DNA from 2 places in the Streptomyces diversicolor genome. Region 1 is predicted to be linked to the other one. Evidence: riboswitches for the same ligand, from Rfam matches in the RefSeq annotation. Region 1 holds a riboswitch; the other holds the start of a gene.
What was found. Region 1 has a riboswitch for ZMP and ZTP ahead of AC27LF_RS20670 (bifunctional 5,10-methylenetetrahydrofolate dehydrogenase/5,10-methenyltetrahydrofolate cyclohydrolase). Riboswitches for the same ligand answer to the same signal wherever they lie in the genome.
Positions count from the first base shown of each region.

Region 2: it holds a riboswitch for ZMP and ZTP, as region 1 does, so the genes downstream of both, AC27LF_RS18475 (glycine hydroxymethyltransferase) here and AC27LF_RS20670 (bifunctional 5,10-methylenetetrahydrofolate dehydrogenase/5,10-methenyltetrahydrofolate cyclohydrolase) in region 1, are expected to answer to the same signal.

Region 1 covers NZ_BAAJXA010000016.1:160,729-168,117, reverse strand. The annotation lists gene moaC (cyclic pyranopterin monophosphate synthase MoaC) at 328-807, shown strand; gene AC27LF_RS20690 (MogA/MoaB family molybdenum cofactor biosynthesis protein) at 804-1,349, shown strand; gene AC27LF_RS20685 (GNAT family N-acetyltransferase) at 1,370-2,047, shown strand; gene sepX (divisome protein SepX/GlpR) at 2,232-3,470, shown strand; tRNA gene AC27LF_RS20675 (tRNA-Ala) at 3,592-3,665, shown strand; ZMP/ZTP riboswitch at 3,927-4,013, shown strand; gene AC27LF_RS20670 (bifunctional 5,10-methylenetetrahydrofolate dehydrogenase/5,10-methenyltetrahydrofolate cyclohydrolase) at 4,036-4,902, shown strand; gene AC27LF_RS20665 (GNAT family N-acetyltransferase) at 5,165-5,641, opposite strand; gene AC27LF_RS20660 (exodeoxyribonuclease III) at 5,710-6,513, shown strand; gene AC27LF_RS20655 (TetR/AcrR family transcriptional regulator C-terminal domain-containing protein) at 6,597-6,800, opposite strand; gene AC27LF_RS20650 (MerR family transcriptional regulator) at 7,094-7,389, opposite strand, start outside.
Region 2 covers NZ_BAAJXA010000014.1:104,025-111,413, reverse strand. The annotation lists gene AC27LF_RS18490 (RNA polymerase sigma factor) at 54-614, shown strand; gene AC27LF_RS18485 (hypothetical protein) at 667-1,743, shown strand; gene AC27LF_RS18480 (hypothetical protein) at 1,842-2,561, shown strand; gene AC27LF_RS18475 (glycine hydroxymethyltransferase) at 2,743-4,242, opposite strand; ZMP/ZTP riboswitch at 4,276-4,364, opposite strand; gene rocD (ornithine--oxo-acid transaminase) at 4,493-5,698, shown strand; gene AC27LF_RS18465 (DMT family transporter) at 5,815-6,654, shown strand; gene pdxR (MocR-like pyridoxine biosynthesis transcription factor PdxR) at 7,052-7,389, opposite strand, start outside.

The DNA of each region.
Region 1 (7,389 bases):
GGTCCCGTGACCGCCTCGGTATCGCTCGGCCCGGAGGGTCCCGTGACCAGCTCGGTATCGCTCGGTCCGGATGGTGCATGAGCAGCTCGGTATCGCTCGGCCCGGGCGGTCCCGTGGTCACCCCGGTACCGCTGGGCCGGGTGGTTCCGCAACCAACCCCGTGCCGCTCGGCCTGGGCAGTCCCGTGGCCAGTTCGCCGCCGTACGGGCGGGCGGTCCCGGGAGCCGGTCCTGCTCCGGTGCGTGCCCCGAGTTGGCGGTACCGTGTCGCGCACGACACACCCGTGCGCCGCACCGCGACGGGTCCCGACCGGGAGCGCCACACACCATGAGTACGCAGGACCGACTGACGCACATCGACGACGCGGGCGCGGCCCGCATGGTCGACGTATCCGGGAAGGACGTGACCGCGCGCACCGCCCGCGCCAGCGGCCGCGTCCTCGTCTCGCCCCGGGTGATCGAGCTGCTGCGCGGTGAGGGAGTCCCCAAGGGCGACGCCCTGGCCACCGCGCGCATCGCCGGCATCATGGGCGCCAAACGCACCCCGGACCTGATCCCGCTGTGCCATCCGCTGTCGGTGTCCGGTGTGAAACTGGACCTGTCGGTCGCGGACGACGCCGTAGAGATCGTGGCCACCGTGAAGACGACGGACCGCACGGGCGTCGAGATGGAAGCCCTCACCGCGGTGTCGGTGGCCGCCCTCACCGTGATCGACATGGTCAAGGCGGTCGACAAGGGAGCGGTCATCACGGACGTGCGGGTGGAGGAGAAGACGGGCGGCAAGTCGGGCGACTGGAGCAGGTCGTGACCGCCGGGGCCTACCGCGCGCTGGTCGTCACGGCCTCCAACCGCGCCGCGGCCGGCGTCTACGAGGACAAGGGCGGCCCGCTGGTCGCCGACGCACTGAAGGGCCTCGGCTTCGCCGTCGAGGGCCCGCAGGTGGTCCCCGACGGGGACCCGGTGGCCGCCGCCCTGCGCGCCGCGGTCGACGCGGGCTACGACGTCGTCGTCACCACCGGGGGCACCGGCATCTCGCCCACCGACCGCACCCCCGAGGCCACCCGCGAGGTCATCGACTTCGAGGTGCCGGGCATCGCGGAGGCCGTGCGGGCGTTCGGCCGCGCGAAGGTGCCGACCGCGGCGCTCTCCCGTGGACTGGCAGGAGTGGCGGGCCGGACACTGATCGTCAACCTGCCCGGGTCCAGCGGCGGGGTGAAGGACGGTCTGTCCGTCCTTGAGCCGCTGCTCGTCCACGCCGTCGACCAGATCCGCGGCGGCGACCACCCCCGGCAGGAGGCGGCGCCCCGGCCGGCCGGACACGGCCGTTCCAGACACGGGGGTGCGAGCTGAACAGCCCATCCTGGCCCGCGGTGCTGGCAGACGGCGATGTCGTCCTCCGGCCGATAAGGCTGCGCGACCAGCGGACCTGGCGCGAGGTGAATCGGCGCAACCGGGACTGGCTGCGCCCCTGGGAGGCGACCATTCCGCCGCCCACGCCCAGCGGGCCGATCACCCACCGGCCGACCTACCGCCAGATGGTCCGGCATCTGCGCTCCGAGGCGAACGCGGGCCGGATGCTGCCCTTCGTCATCGAGTACCAGGGCCGTCTGGTGGGACAGTTGACGGTCGCCGGGATCACCTGGGGGTCCATGTGCTCGGGACACATCGGTTACTGGGTGGACGAGGCGGTGGCCGGCCGCGGAGTGATGCCGACGGCCGTGGCGCTCGTGGTGGACCACTGTTTCCGCACCGTCGGCCTGCACCGCATCGAGGTCTGCATTCGCCCGGAGAACCGGCCCAGCCGCCGGGTCGTGGAGAAACTCGGATTCCGTGAGGAGGGGCTGCGGCCGCGTTATCTGCACATCGACGGCGCCTGGCGCGACCACCTCGTCTTCGCGCTCACGGCGGAAGAGGTGCCCGAAGGGCTGTTCGGCCGCTGGCAGCGGACACGAGCACGGCGCACGACGGACGACGGGAGCGCGCCGAACGGCCCGAGCGCCCCGCGGAATCCGCAGAACACCCAGAACACCCCGGGGAATCCCGGGTAGCCCGGAAATTGAATACATGTTCGAAATTGATCGGCGGATGACCGACTCCGGGCATTGAATTGGCGGCAACGGCGGTCCGCTGATCGCATCGGTCGCAAAAAAAGCTGGAAATATCAGCTGGATCGTGCGACACACCGGCCCAATTGGCAGATGGCCTCACGCAAACCCCTCTACGGTGTGAGGCGTGAGCAGCAGCGGCCTCATCTACGCAGTCATCGTCGGGGCCTGGGCCGCCTACTTGGTGCCGATGTGGCTCCGTAGGCAGGACGAGCTGAACGAGGCCCGTCCGACGGAACGCTTCAGCACCGCCATCCGGCTGCTGTCCGGACGGGCGGGGATGGAGCGCCGATACGCCAAGGACCTGCGGTCGCGCTCCGCCCGCGAGGGGGAGCCCGACACCGACGCACCTGGCGCCGTCACCGACTCGGTGGACGTCCGGGCCTTCGCCATGCCTCCGCGCCGTCAGGCGCGCGCGCAGGCCGAACCGGAGGTGTCCGCCCCCGCGGCCAAGTCGCCGTCCGCGCCGGCGGCCACGGCCCCGGCGTCCGCCCCCGCGGCCAACTCCCCTTCCGCACCGGCGGCCAAGTCCTCGTCGGCGCCCGCACAGCAGGGCGTCCCGGCCGCGCGGCGTGCCCCCTCGGCGCAGGCCGCCGCGGCGCGCGCCCGGCGCTCGAAGGTGCTCGCGCGTCGTCGGCGCACCACGGTGATGCTCTTCCTCGCCTTCACGCTCGGCGCGATCGTGGCCGCCGTCGGCGGGCTCGCCTTCCTGTGGGCGCCCGGCGTGCCCGCCGTCATGCTCAGCGTGTACATCGCGTATCTGCGCACCCAGGAACGCCGCCGGTTCGCCTATCAGATGGACCGGCGCCGAGCCGAGGCCGCGGCGCAGCGGCTCAGGGAGCGCCAGCCGCGCCGGCGCGCGCCCCTGGACCCGGGCGCCACCGCCGACGAACCGGACGAGGGACCAGAACCGGAGACCGACCCCGGGCTCTCCGCACTCGCCGCCGACCGGCGCGCCCTCGTCGAGCAGACCGACCACGCCGAGTGGGTCGACCAGCAGCGCGAGCGGCAGCGCCGCCCCGGGCACGGCGACAGCTGGGACCCGGTGCCGGTGCCGCTGCCCACGTATGTGACCGCGCCGGTCGCGCCCCGGGCCACGTCCGATGTGGACCTGGCGGCGCCCGACGCCTGGAGCTCCGCGCGCTCCAGCTCCGTGGTCCCCGAGCGGGAGCCGGAGCAGGCCGCGCCCGCGTCCGCGCCCGGCGGCACGGCGGAGGAGGCGCACGCCGGGGAGGACAAGCCGGCGGCGGACGGACGCACGGACGCCCGCCGGGCCGCCTCCGCCCGCCGGGCGCGCGAGCGCGGACGCACCCCGCTGTTCGACCAGTACGAGGACGGCGACCGGCCGCGCGCCGCCAACGAGTGACGGCGGTCCTCGGGCGGTCCGGGAAACCGTTCCCGGGCCGCCCGGAAACCCGGCCGCTGACCAGTCGGGGAACGGATTTCCAAGCAGCCCGAGGGGGATGCTAAGGTTTCACTCGTTGCAAGGGCCTGTGGCGCAGTCCGGTAGCGCACCTCGTTCGCATCGAGGGGGCCAGGGGTTCAAATCCCCTCAGGTCCACGCACGACTGTTCTTGAGTTCGCTCAGGGACGGTTGACGAGATCCCGCCGATCTTCATGATCGGCAGGGATCTTTGTCGTTTCTGGCGTCTGTTCGAGCCTGTCCGGGGTGGTGGACGGGGGCGTTTGGGGTTGCCGATGTCGAGTTCGTCGGACCCCGGAATCTCAGCGTCTCGCGTCTCACAACAGGCGGGCCCCCTCCCTTGACGATTGCGCCCAGCGGCTGCCGGCCCGCCGAATCCACTCGCGTCCCCTACAGTGCGGGGTGGGCCGTGACTGGCGCTGAGGTGGAGCACCACCGGGGAGCGGTCTGACGAATCGGTCGATGCCGTGCGCCTGGGCGAGTGGTCAACGACGCCTGGGAGGCGACCATGTCCCCGACACAGACGGCCCAGCTCATGAACGGCACCGGACTCGCCCGGCGCATCATCGAGGAGACCACCGCCCGTGCGGCGCAGATCTCACGGCGCACCAGCGTGGCGCCGTGCCTGGCGACTGTCCTGGTGGGTGAGGACCCAGCGTCCGTGACGTACGTCCGCATGAAGCGGGCCCGCTGCGCGAAGGCCGGCATCACCTCCCGCCATGTCCCTCTGCCCGCCACCACCACAACCGCCGAACTGGTCGACACGCTCGCCGCCCTGTCCCAGGACCCCGGGGTGCACGGCATCCTGTTGCAGCACCCTGCCGGTGAGCACATCGACGAGCGCGCGGCGTTCGAGGCCATCGCCCCGGAAAAGGACGTCGACGGCGTCACGATGCACTCCTTCGGCGCGATGAGCTTCGGGCTACCCGGCTTCGTATCGTGCACGCCCGGCGGCATCATGCGGCTGCTGGACGAGTACAACGTCGATCCCGCGGGCCGGCACGCCGTCGTTGTCGGCCGCAGCGCGATCCTCGGTAAACCGGTCGGGATGCTCATGCTCGCCAAGGACGCCACGGTGACGTACTGCCACTCCCGCACCACGGACCTGTCCGCAGTCGTCCGGGAAGCGGACATCGTGATCGCGGCCGTGGGACGGCCCCGACTGATCCGCGGAGAAGACATCAAACCCGGCGCGGTAGTGATCGACGCCGGGTACACCCCCGGCAACATCGGCGACGTGGACTTCGGCACCGCCCACACCCGCGCCCGCTTGATCACCCCTGTTCCCGGCGGGGTCGGCCCGATGACCATCGCCGTCCTGCTGGCACAGACCGTCGACGCTGCCGCGAGGCAACTCGGAGTCCCCGGACGCTGACACCATCCTCAACTTGTCTGAGCCCGTTCGGGGTGCGGCGCGGTCGGCGCGGCCCGGGGGCATGCGACGCCCCGCGGGTCCGGTACGGGTCCGTCATCTTCGCCGTGATCCCTGGTCGGTGCGGCCAGCAGTTCGGGGTCGGAGTAGACCTCGGCGGTGTGCTGCCAGGCGATGAGCAACTGGGCGGCAGAGGCGCTGTTGCCGAGGGAGTCGGCGGGGCATGAAGCCCCAGTCGGCGGTGTCGGCTGGGGCTTTTGTGCGGCTAGAGGGCTTTCGCGTAGCAGAGGCTCGACTCGTAGTGGCGGTAGTAGCCGAACTTGGTGCACGGCTCGTAGCCGCTGGAGACGTACAGGGCGATGGCCTCCGGCTGCTTGGTGCCTGTCTCCAGGACCATGCGGATGCGGCCGGCGGCGCGCGCGTCCTCCTCCAGGGCGGCCAGCAGGCGGCGGGCCAGGCCGCGTCCGCGCATCTGCTCGATCACGAACATGCGCTTGAGTTCGGCGTCGCCGTCCTCGTTGCCCTCGCCGTTCTCGTCCTGGCTGCGCCAGCCGCCGGTGGCCACGGGCCGGTCGTTCTCGTCGTAGGCGATCAGGTACACGCCCCTCGGCGGGGTGAAGTCCGACGCGTCCAGGACCGTGGCGTCGCCGCCGTCGCCGTAGCGCAGGTGGTACTCGGCCTGGACCTCGTCGTTGAGCTTGACGGCGTCGGGGTGGTCGAAGGGAACGCGACGTATATTCATGCTGGGCATCGTACTTCTATGCAGAGGGCGGAACGGGACCTCGTCCAGTGTGCCGGTATCGTGCCCTGGTGCTGACAGTGACCTCGGTGAATGTGAACGGGCTGCGGGCCGCGGCGAAGAAGGGCTTCGTGGCGTGGCTCGCCACAACCCCCGCGGACGTGCTCTGTCTTCAGGAGGTGCGCGCCGAGCCGCGGCAACTGCCCGAGGGCGTGCGGCAGCCGGACGGCTGGCATGTCGTGCACGCCCCGGCCGCCGCCAAGGGGCGCGCGGGCGTCTCCCTGTACACCCGGCGCGAACCGGACCGGGTCCAGGTCGGTTTCGGTTCGGCGGAGTTCGACGCGAGCGGGCGGTACGTCGAGGCCGACCTGCCCGGGGTCACCGTCGCCTCCCTCTACCTGCCCTCCGGGGAGGTGGGCACCGAACGGCAGGACGAGAAGGTCCGCTTCATGGACGAGTTCCTCGCCTACCTGAACGAGCTGCGCGCCCGCGCCGCCGCCGACGGCCGTGAGGTCGTCGTCTGCGGCGACTGGAACATCGCCCACCGGAACGCCGACCTCAAGAACTGGCGCGGCAACACCAAGAACTCGGGCTTCCTGCCGGAGGAACGGGAGTGGCTGGGCGGGGTCCTCGATCCCGCCGGCGCCGGTTACGTCGACGTCGTCCGCTCCCTGTACCCCGATGCCGAGGGCCCGTACTCCTGGTGGTCCTACCGCGGCCGTGCCTTCGACAACGACAGCGGATGGCGCATCGACTACCACGTCGCGACGCCGGGGCTCGCGGCCAGGGCCGTCAAGGGCTTCGTGGAGCGGGCGGCCACGCACGCCGAGCGCTGGTCGGACCACGCCCCGGTGACGGTCGTCTACGACCTCTGACGGGCTTGGGACCGACAGTGGTGGCCGTGGTCCGCGGCCAGTGGGCGTGAACGCGGACGTTGTCGGGCCGGCATGTGAGGGTGCTATCGGGACCGGCTCGCGATGAGGTGGGTGAGGCTGTCCAGGATGCGCTGCAGTCCGAAGCCGAAGGCGTGTTTGGGGTTGTACACGCCCTGGTGAGCTGCACCCGCGGCGCTTCCGACCCGGGCCGCGAGAGGGAACCGGGCGGGATCGAAGACCCTGGCCAGAAGCGGCGCGTTGGCGGCCCACCACTGCTCGTCGGACATGGCGCTGTCGCGGGCCGCGGCCTGGGTGTCGAGGTCGGCGCGGGCGACGGAAGATCACGTCGGCGGCGCCCTCACCGACCCGAACGGTGTCATCTTCCAGCTCGTTGCCTGGGCCACACCCGACAGCCGGTGACGGCCCTGCGGCCGATCGTGGAGGCGGCGGTCGGCCCGTGACAGGCCGCACCGGTTGGGCGAGTTGTGAAGCTGACCTGGGCCCGTGCGGCCTGTGCGGCCTGTGCCAACCCTGCCCTGCGCGGCGTCTCCCGTACGCGTCTTGATGGTGTTCTGCTTGGTCAACCCCGTTTGCGCAGGCGGCGGTCCAGGGCCAGGGAGAACTCCGCCGCCAGGACGCTGCGGGCCAGCGGGCGCAGCCGGTCGACGTCGTCCTCGGGGGCGTGGCGCAGGACCAGTTCGGCGAACATGTCGGCCAGCGCGTCGGCGTGTTCGCGTACGCGCCTGCCCGCGGTCAGCACCTCGGCGAGCGGGATGCCCTCGCGGACCAGGGCGGACGACACATCCAGCAGGCGGCGGCTGATGTGCACGAGTTCGTCGCCGTCGGTGCCCAGATAGCCCAGTTCCATGGCGGCGG
Region 2 (7,389 bases), on a different contig from region 1:
GTATCAAGAGCGTGAGGACGCGGGAGGGGGGCCGCATCGTCGATGAGGCCGCGGTGATCGCACGTGTACGCGCCGGAGAGCCGGAGGCGTACGCGGAGCTGGTGCGGGCCCACACGGGCATCGCCCTGCGGGCGGCGGCGGCACTCGGGGCGGGTGCGGACGCGGAGGACGTGGTGCAGCAGGCGTTCGTCAAGGCGTACTGCGCGCTGGGCCGTTTCAAGGACGGCGCGGCGTTCAGGCCCTGGCTGCTGTCGATCGTGGCGAATGAGACGAGGAACACAGTGCGGGCGGCGGCGCGGCAGCGCACGCTCGCCGGCCGGGAGGCGGCCTTCGTGGAGGCCGAGCCGCTGATACCGGAGACGGCTGACCCGGCGGTCGCCACGCTCCGCACGGAGCGCCGGGCGGCGCTCCTGGCCGCCCTGGACCAGCTGAGCGAGGAGCACCGTCTGGTCGTCACCTACCGCTATCTCCTGGAAATGGACGAGTCGGAGACCGCCCAGGCCCTCGGCTGGCCCCGGGGGACGGTGAAGTCCCGGCTGAACCGCGCCCTGCGGAAGCTGGGCCGGCTGCTGCCGGAATGCGAGCCCGGGGAAGGGGGGGAGGAGCGTGACTGAGCGGTACGACGGCGAGGACGGGCGAGCCTTCGGGGACGCCCGGGGCCGGGGCCTGCGCGGGAGGGGTCCGCGTGGCCGGGACCCGCGTGGGCGGGACCGCGGACGGTCCGGCGGGTCGGCCGCCGCCCGGCTGCCGAAGGAGCTGCGGGCACTGGGCCGGTCACTGGGCGCGCCCGGCGGCGACGGCGGTGACGGTGCCGCGGGGACGATCGACTCCGAGACGATGGCCGAGCGGGTGCTCGGGCAGATACTGGCCGAGCGGCTGCCGGTCCCGGTGGCCGAGCCCGCGGGTGCGAGGGGGCGGCTGCGCGCGGTCCGGCGCTGGACGCGGCTGCGGTGGCGTTCGCTGACGGCGGCGCTGTGCGGTCTGCTGGCGGTGCTCGCGCTCACGCCCCCGGTGCGGGCGGCGGTCTACGACTGGTTCGGCTTCGGCGGCGTCGAGGTGCGCTACGACCCGTCGGCGGTGCCCTCCCCCGGTTCCGAGGTGCCGGGCTGCGGCCGCTCCCTGTCTCTCGGGCAGGCGAGGCAGCGGGCCGGGTTCGAGCCGCTGGTGCCCAGTGCGCTCGGGGTGCCGGACTCGGTGACCGTGACCGGCGGGCCGGGCCGGCGGCCGGTGCTCGGCATGTGCTGGCGTGAGCGGGGTCATGTCGTCCGGCTCGACGCGTTCCCGGCGAGCCTGGACGCCGGCTTCTCCAAGACCGTGCGCGAGCGACCGGAGTGGATCGATCTGCGTCCGGCTTCGTCGGCGCAGGACATGCCCGACTACGCGCTGTGGTTCCCGCTGCCGCATCTGCTGAAGTTCTGGCTGGTGGACGCCGATGGCGACCGCTATCGGCGTCAGGTGCGCACGGCGGGGCCGACCCTGCTGTGGATCCACCACGCGGGGGCGGACGCCGGGACGGGCCCCGGCGGGGCCGAGGGCGGGGGCGGGGCCGACGGGGCCGAGGGCGGGGCAGGTGGCGCGCGGGACGGGGCGGTGACGCTGCGTCTGGAGGGCGTGGAGTCGCGGGCGAGGGCGGTGCGGATCGCGAGGTCGCTCGTGCCGATGTCCGGGCTGTCGGCCGGGCAGGTCGAGCCGCGCGAGTCCGAGGGCTCCGCGGCGCCCTCGGCATCGGGATCCTCGAAATAGTGCGTGCGGAAGGGGAACCCCGGCGGGTCGGGCGGTGTACCAGTAGTGACACGCGGCTCGCGGGCGGGCCGCAGGGCTTTGACCGGCAGGGGGATCGGATGGCGAGAGGCAGGGTTCGTGAACTGACGGCGCTGAGCGGGATGGTGGCCGTCCTGCTCGGGCTGTTGTTGTGGGGAGCGTCGACCGCGGCGGCGGGCGGTCCGACCAGCGTGCTGGTGACCTCGCCCCAGAGCGGGGAAACCGCCGCGCGGTACTTCTCGGACGAGGAATACGGACAACTCCAGCGGCTGCTGGGCCCGGAGAACCGGGGATCGCGCGAGACACCGCCGGAGGCGGAGCCGGACTCCGGCCGTCAGATCAATGTGACCTGGCTGGCGCACGACATATGGCCCTGGCGCATGGACCGGGTCTTCCCCACGGACTCCAAGTCGGGGACGGTCTGGATCCACACGGCCGCCAATGTGTCCAAATCGCTGAACGGCTACTGGCACCGCGCCGAACACCCCGGCCAACTGCGCGCCCTGCTCGGGAAGTTGGGCGTGCTGAGCAACAAGAACAGCCAGGCGGGCTACACCGGCATCTTCCCGGGCCCATGGGAGTCGGAGAGCCCCGGCACGGCGGACCGGACCGAGGAGTCGACCACCACGGTCTCGATCAACACCGGGGAGGACGGCACGGATTGGTGGTGGGCGATACCGGGCGCGGCTGGGGGTGCCGCTCTTGCACTGGTGCTGCGGTCCCTGGTGCCACGGCTGGCACCGGCCCTGCGGCGCGGTGACCGGGAGCCGGGACCCAGGCAGGAACTGCGGGACATGTGAAAGCGCACGCGGGCACGGCCCCGGACCGGTCGCGGCGCCAGCTCCCCATACCGCCGTCCGGCGGCCCGGCGCCGGGCCGGACCGCCGTGGGAGGAACCACGAAGGGAGCTGATCGGCCCCCGGGCGACAGGAGACTCCCGGCCGGCATGGGGACTCCCGGCGCCCGGTTCTCGGGCGGAGGTCAGCCGAGGTCGACCTGCGGGTACAGCGGGAACCCGGCCACGAGGTCGGAGGCGCGGTGCGAGATCTCGTCCGCGATCTTCGGGTCGAGGACGTGCTGGGCCTTGGACGGGGTGCCCTTGCTCGTGGTGCCGGGTTCGGCGGTGGTCAGAACGCGGTCGATGAGGCCGGCGACCTCGTCCATCTCGGCGGTGCCCAGGCCACGCGTGGTCAGGGCGGGGGTACCGATGCGGATGCCGGAGGTGTACCAGGCGCCGTTGGGGTCGGCCGGGATCGCGTTGCGGTTGGTGACGATGCCGGACTCCAGCAGTGCGGCCTCGGCCTGGCGGCCGGTGAGGCCGTAGGAGGCGGCGACGTCGATCAGGTTGAGATGGTTGTCGCTGCCGCCGGTGACCAGGGTGGCGCCCCGGCTCATCAGGCCCTCGGCCAGCGCCCGGGAGTTGTCGACGATCCGCTGGGCGTAGTCCCGGAAGGAGGGCCGGCGGGCCTCGGCGAGGGCCACGGCCTTGGCCGCCATGACATGCGGCAGGGGGCCGCCGAGCACCATCGGGCAGCCGCGGTCGACCTGGTCCTTGAGGGAGTCGTCGCACAGGACCATGCCGCCGCGCGGCCCGCGCAGCGACTTGTGCGTGGTGGTGGTGACGATCTGGGCGTGCGGGACCGGATCGAAGTCCCCGGTGAGGACCTTGCCGGCGACGAGACCGGCGAAGTGGGCCATGTCCACCATGAGCGTGGCACCGACCTCGTCGGCGATCTCCCGCATGATCCGGAAGTTCACGAGACGGGGGTAGGCGGAGTATCCGGCGACGATGATCAGCGGCTTGAACTCGCGGGCGGAGGCGCGTAGGGCCTCGTAGTCGATGAGGCCGGTGGCCGGGTCGGTGCCGTAGGAACGCTGGTCGAACATCTTGCCGGAGATGTTCGGGCGGAAGCCGTGGGTGAGGTGGCCACCGGCGTCCAGGGACATGCCGAGCATGCGCTGGTTGCCGAAGGACTGACGGAGTTCGGCCCAGTCCGCCTCGGAGAGGTCGTTGATCTGGCGGACGCCGGCCTTCTCCAGGGCGGGTGCCTCGACGCGCTGTGCCAGGACGGCCCAGAAGGCGACGAGGTTGGCGTCGATGCCGGAGTGCGGCTGGACATAGGCGTGACGGGCGCCGAACAGCTCCTTGGCGTGCTCCGCGGCGATCGACTCCACGGTGTCGACATTGCGGCAGCCGGCGTAGAAGCGGCGGCCGATGGTGCCCTCGGCGTACTTGTCGCTGAGCCAGTTGCCCATCGCCAGGAGGGTGGCCGGGGAGGCGTAGTTCTCGGAGGCGATCAGCTTCAGCATCTCGCGCTGGTCGGTGACCTCCTGGCCGATGGCGTCGGCCACGCGCGGTTCGACGGCACGGATGACATCGAGGGCGGCACGGAAGGCGGTGGACTCGGCGGAGAGAGACGAAGAGAGAGAAGAGGAGGAAGAGGAGGCAGAGGAGAGGGGGGACAGGGGCTGCTCTGGCATGGGGACCTCCGGACGGCGTACGTACAGCGTTCACGGCTCGGCCCAGGCGCACGGCACTCGAAGTGGCTGGGCCGCTCCCCGATGGTCCATCCCATCCCAGCGCGCCAGTCACGGCCCGCCGTCAGCCTACCGGGCGCGTCGGACGGGCACGCGTGGCGGTGGTCGCATGTTGCTGACGGCTCCGGGAGCGCCCCGGGCGCGAGGATGGAAGAGGGGGACGAATCCGACACTCTGGCCCACTGGAGTTCCCGTGAACGCTACGGAGCGGCTCATCGCCGCCGCCGACGCCCACAGTGCGCACACCTACCGCCCGCTGCCGGTGGTCGTGGCCACCGCGGACGGGGCCTGGATGACGGATGTCGAGGGCCGGCGTTATCTCGATCTGCTGGCCGGCTACTCCGCGCTGAACTTCGGGCACGGTCACCGGCGGCTGGTGGCGGCGGCCAAGGCCCAGCTGGACCGGGTGACGCTGACGTCGCGGGCGTTCCACCACGACCGGTTCGCCGCGTTCTGCGCCGAGCTGGCCGAGCTGTGCGGCATGGAGCTGGTGCTGCCGATGAACACCGGAGTGGAGGCGGTGGAAACCGCGGTGAAGACGGCCCGCAAGTGGGGCTACCGGGTGAAGGGGGTGCCCGCCGAGATGGCGAAGATCGTGGTCGCGGGGGGCAACTTCCACGGCCGTACGACGACGGTCATCAGCTTCTCCACGGAACCGGAGGCACGGGCGGACTTCGGGCCGTACACGCCGGGCTTCGAGATCGTGCCGTACGGGGACCTGACCGCGATGCGGGCGGCGCTCACCGAGAACACGGTCGGGGTGCTGCTGGAGCCGATCCAGGGCGAGGCGGGTGTGATCGTGCCGCCGGCCGGTTATCTGCCGGCGGTGCGGGAGCTGACCCGGGAGCGGAACGTGCTGTTCATCGCGGATGAGATCCAGTCGGGGCTGGGCCGGACCGGGCGGACCTTCGCGTGCGAGCACGAGGGGGTGATGCCGGATGTGTATCTGCTGGGGAAGGCGCTGGGCGGCGGGATCGTGCCGGTGTCGGCGGTGGTGTCGGGCGCGGAGGTGCTGGGGGTGTTCCGGCCGGGTCAGCACGGGTCGACGTTCGGCGGTAATCCGCTGGCCTGCGCGGTGGCGCTGGAGGTGATCGCGATGCTGCGGTCGGGCGAGTACCAGGCGCGCGCGGCGGAGCTGGGCGGGCATCTGCACCGTGAACTGGGCGCGCTGCTCGGCACCGGCGCGGTGACGGCGGTGCGCGGGCGCGGACTGTGGGCGGGGGTCGATGTGGCGCCGGCGCTCGGCACGGGACGGCAGGTCTCGGAGCGGCTGATGGACCGTGGCGTGCTGGTGAAAGACGCACACGGCCCGACGATCCGGATCGCGCCGCCCCTGGTGATCGAGAAGGAGGATCTGGACTGGGGGCTCGATCAGTTGCGAGCGGTTGTCACCCCCTGAGCGCTCCGCTGAATACGCCGCGGACCGGTTTTCCGAGGCGAGAGTCCGGTGAGAGGCGGGCTTGGGTCGGGCCTCGGGTCCGCCGGCTCCCCTACAGTCGCTTCGTGCTCTTCGGAATGGTGTGCGCCCTGGGCGCGGCGGTCTGTTTCGGGACGGCGACCGTGTTGCAGGCGATGGCCGCGCGCCGGGCCGCGGACACCGGTGTGGGCGGGGACGCGGCGCTGCTGCTGCGGGCGCTGCGGCAGTGGCGGTATCTGGTCGGTCTGGGGCTGGACGGTCTCGGCTTCCTGTTGCAGATCGCGGCGCTGCGGTCCCTCCCGATCTATGCGGTCGGCGCGGCGCTGGCGTCGAGTCTGGCGGTGACCGCGGTGGTCGCGGCACGGCTGCTGCGGGTGCGGCTGAGCCGGGCGGAGTGGGTCGCGGTGGCGGTGGTGTGCGCCGGGCTGGTGATGCTGGGGCTGGCCTCCGGGGCGGAGGGCCGCCGGAACGGCTCGGCGGCGTTGCGGTACGCGATGCCTGCGGCGGCCGTGGCGGTGCTGCTGCTGGGGGCGGTCGGCGGGCGGTTGCGGGGGCGGGGCCGGGCGCTGTTGCTCGGTCTGGGGGCGGGTTTCGGGTTCGGGGTGGTGGAGGTGGCGGTGCGGCTGATCGACGATCTGGCGCCGGCGGCCCTGTTCACCGATCCGGCCGCCTATGCCCTGCTGCTCGGCGGGGTGGCCGCGTTCTTGCTGCTGACCTCGGCTCTCCAGCGCGGCTCGGTGACCACGGCCACCGCCGGGATGGTGATCGGCGAGACGATCGGCCCGGCGGCGGTGGGCGTGGTGTGGCTGGGCGATCGCACCCGGGAGGGCCTGACCTGGCTCGCGGTGCTGGGCTTCGCGGTGGCGGTCACCGGAGCGTTGACCCTGGCCCGCTTCGGAGAGCCCCCGGTACCGGACCCCCACCCGGCAACGCCCTAGCGCATTCCGCGGCTCGGGACGTTCGCCACCATCAGTCCCGGCCCCCCACCCAGCCGAGCCCACCGCGCGCCCCCACACCCCGCAAAGCCCCGCAGGGAACCGGCCCGAGCCCTGCGACCGCAATCCCCGAACCCCCACCCGGCAGACACCCGACACATCCCGCCGGGCCGAAGCCCAGTGCACCCCACCCACCCCGCAAAGCCCCGCAGGGAACGGCATCGGACCGCGCAACCGCAAACCCCCAACACCCCCGGCCGAAGCCCAGCACATCCCGCGGGCCCCGCGCGCCCCGCGACAGCACGACCCCCGGCTCTGCGTTCCCAAGCCCCGGACAGCACGCAGACGAGACCGACACGGCCTCACGCCCCGCAAAGCCCCGCAGGGGGCCGGGCGGAGGTTACGGCAGGACGCGGCACAGGGAGTCAAGGGCTGTTGTCCAGGCGTGGTCCGGTGGGGTTCCGTAGCCGACGACCAGGGCGTCCAGGGGCGCGGTGACGGAGTGTTCGTGGCGGTAGGTGGCCAGGCCGTGCAGGGCCAGTCCCTGCCAGGCGGCGGCCTGGACCACCGACTGCTCGGTGCCGGGCGGCAGGCGCAGGACGGCGTGCAGGCCGGCCGCGATGCCGGTGACCCGGACGTCGGGGGCGCGGGCGGCGAGGGCCGCGACGAGGGTGTCGCGGCGGCGCCGGTAGCGCAGCCGGGCGGCGCGTACATGGCGGTCGTAGGCGCCGGAGGTGA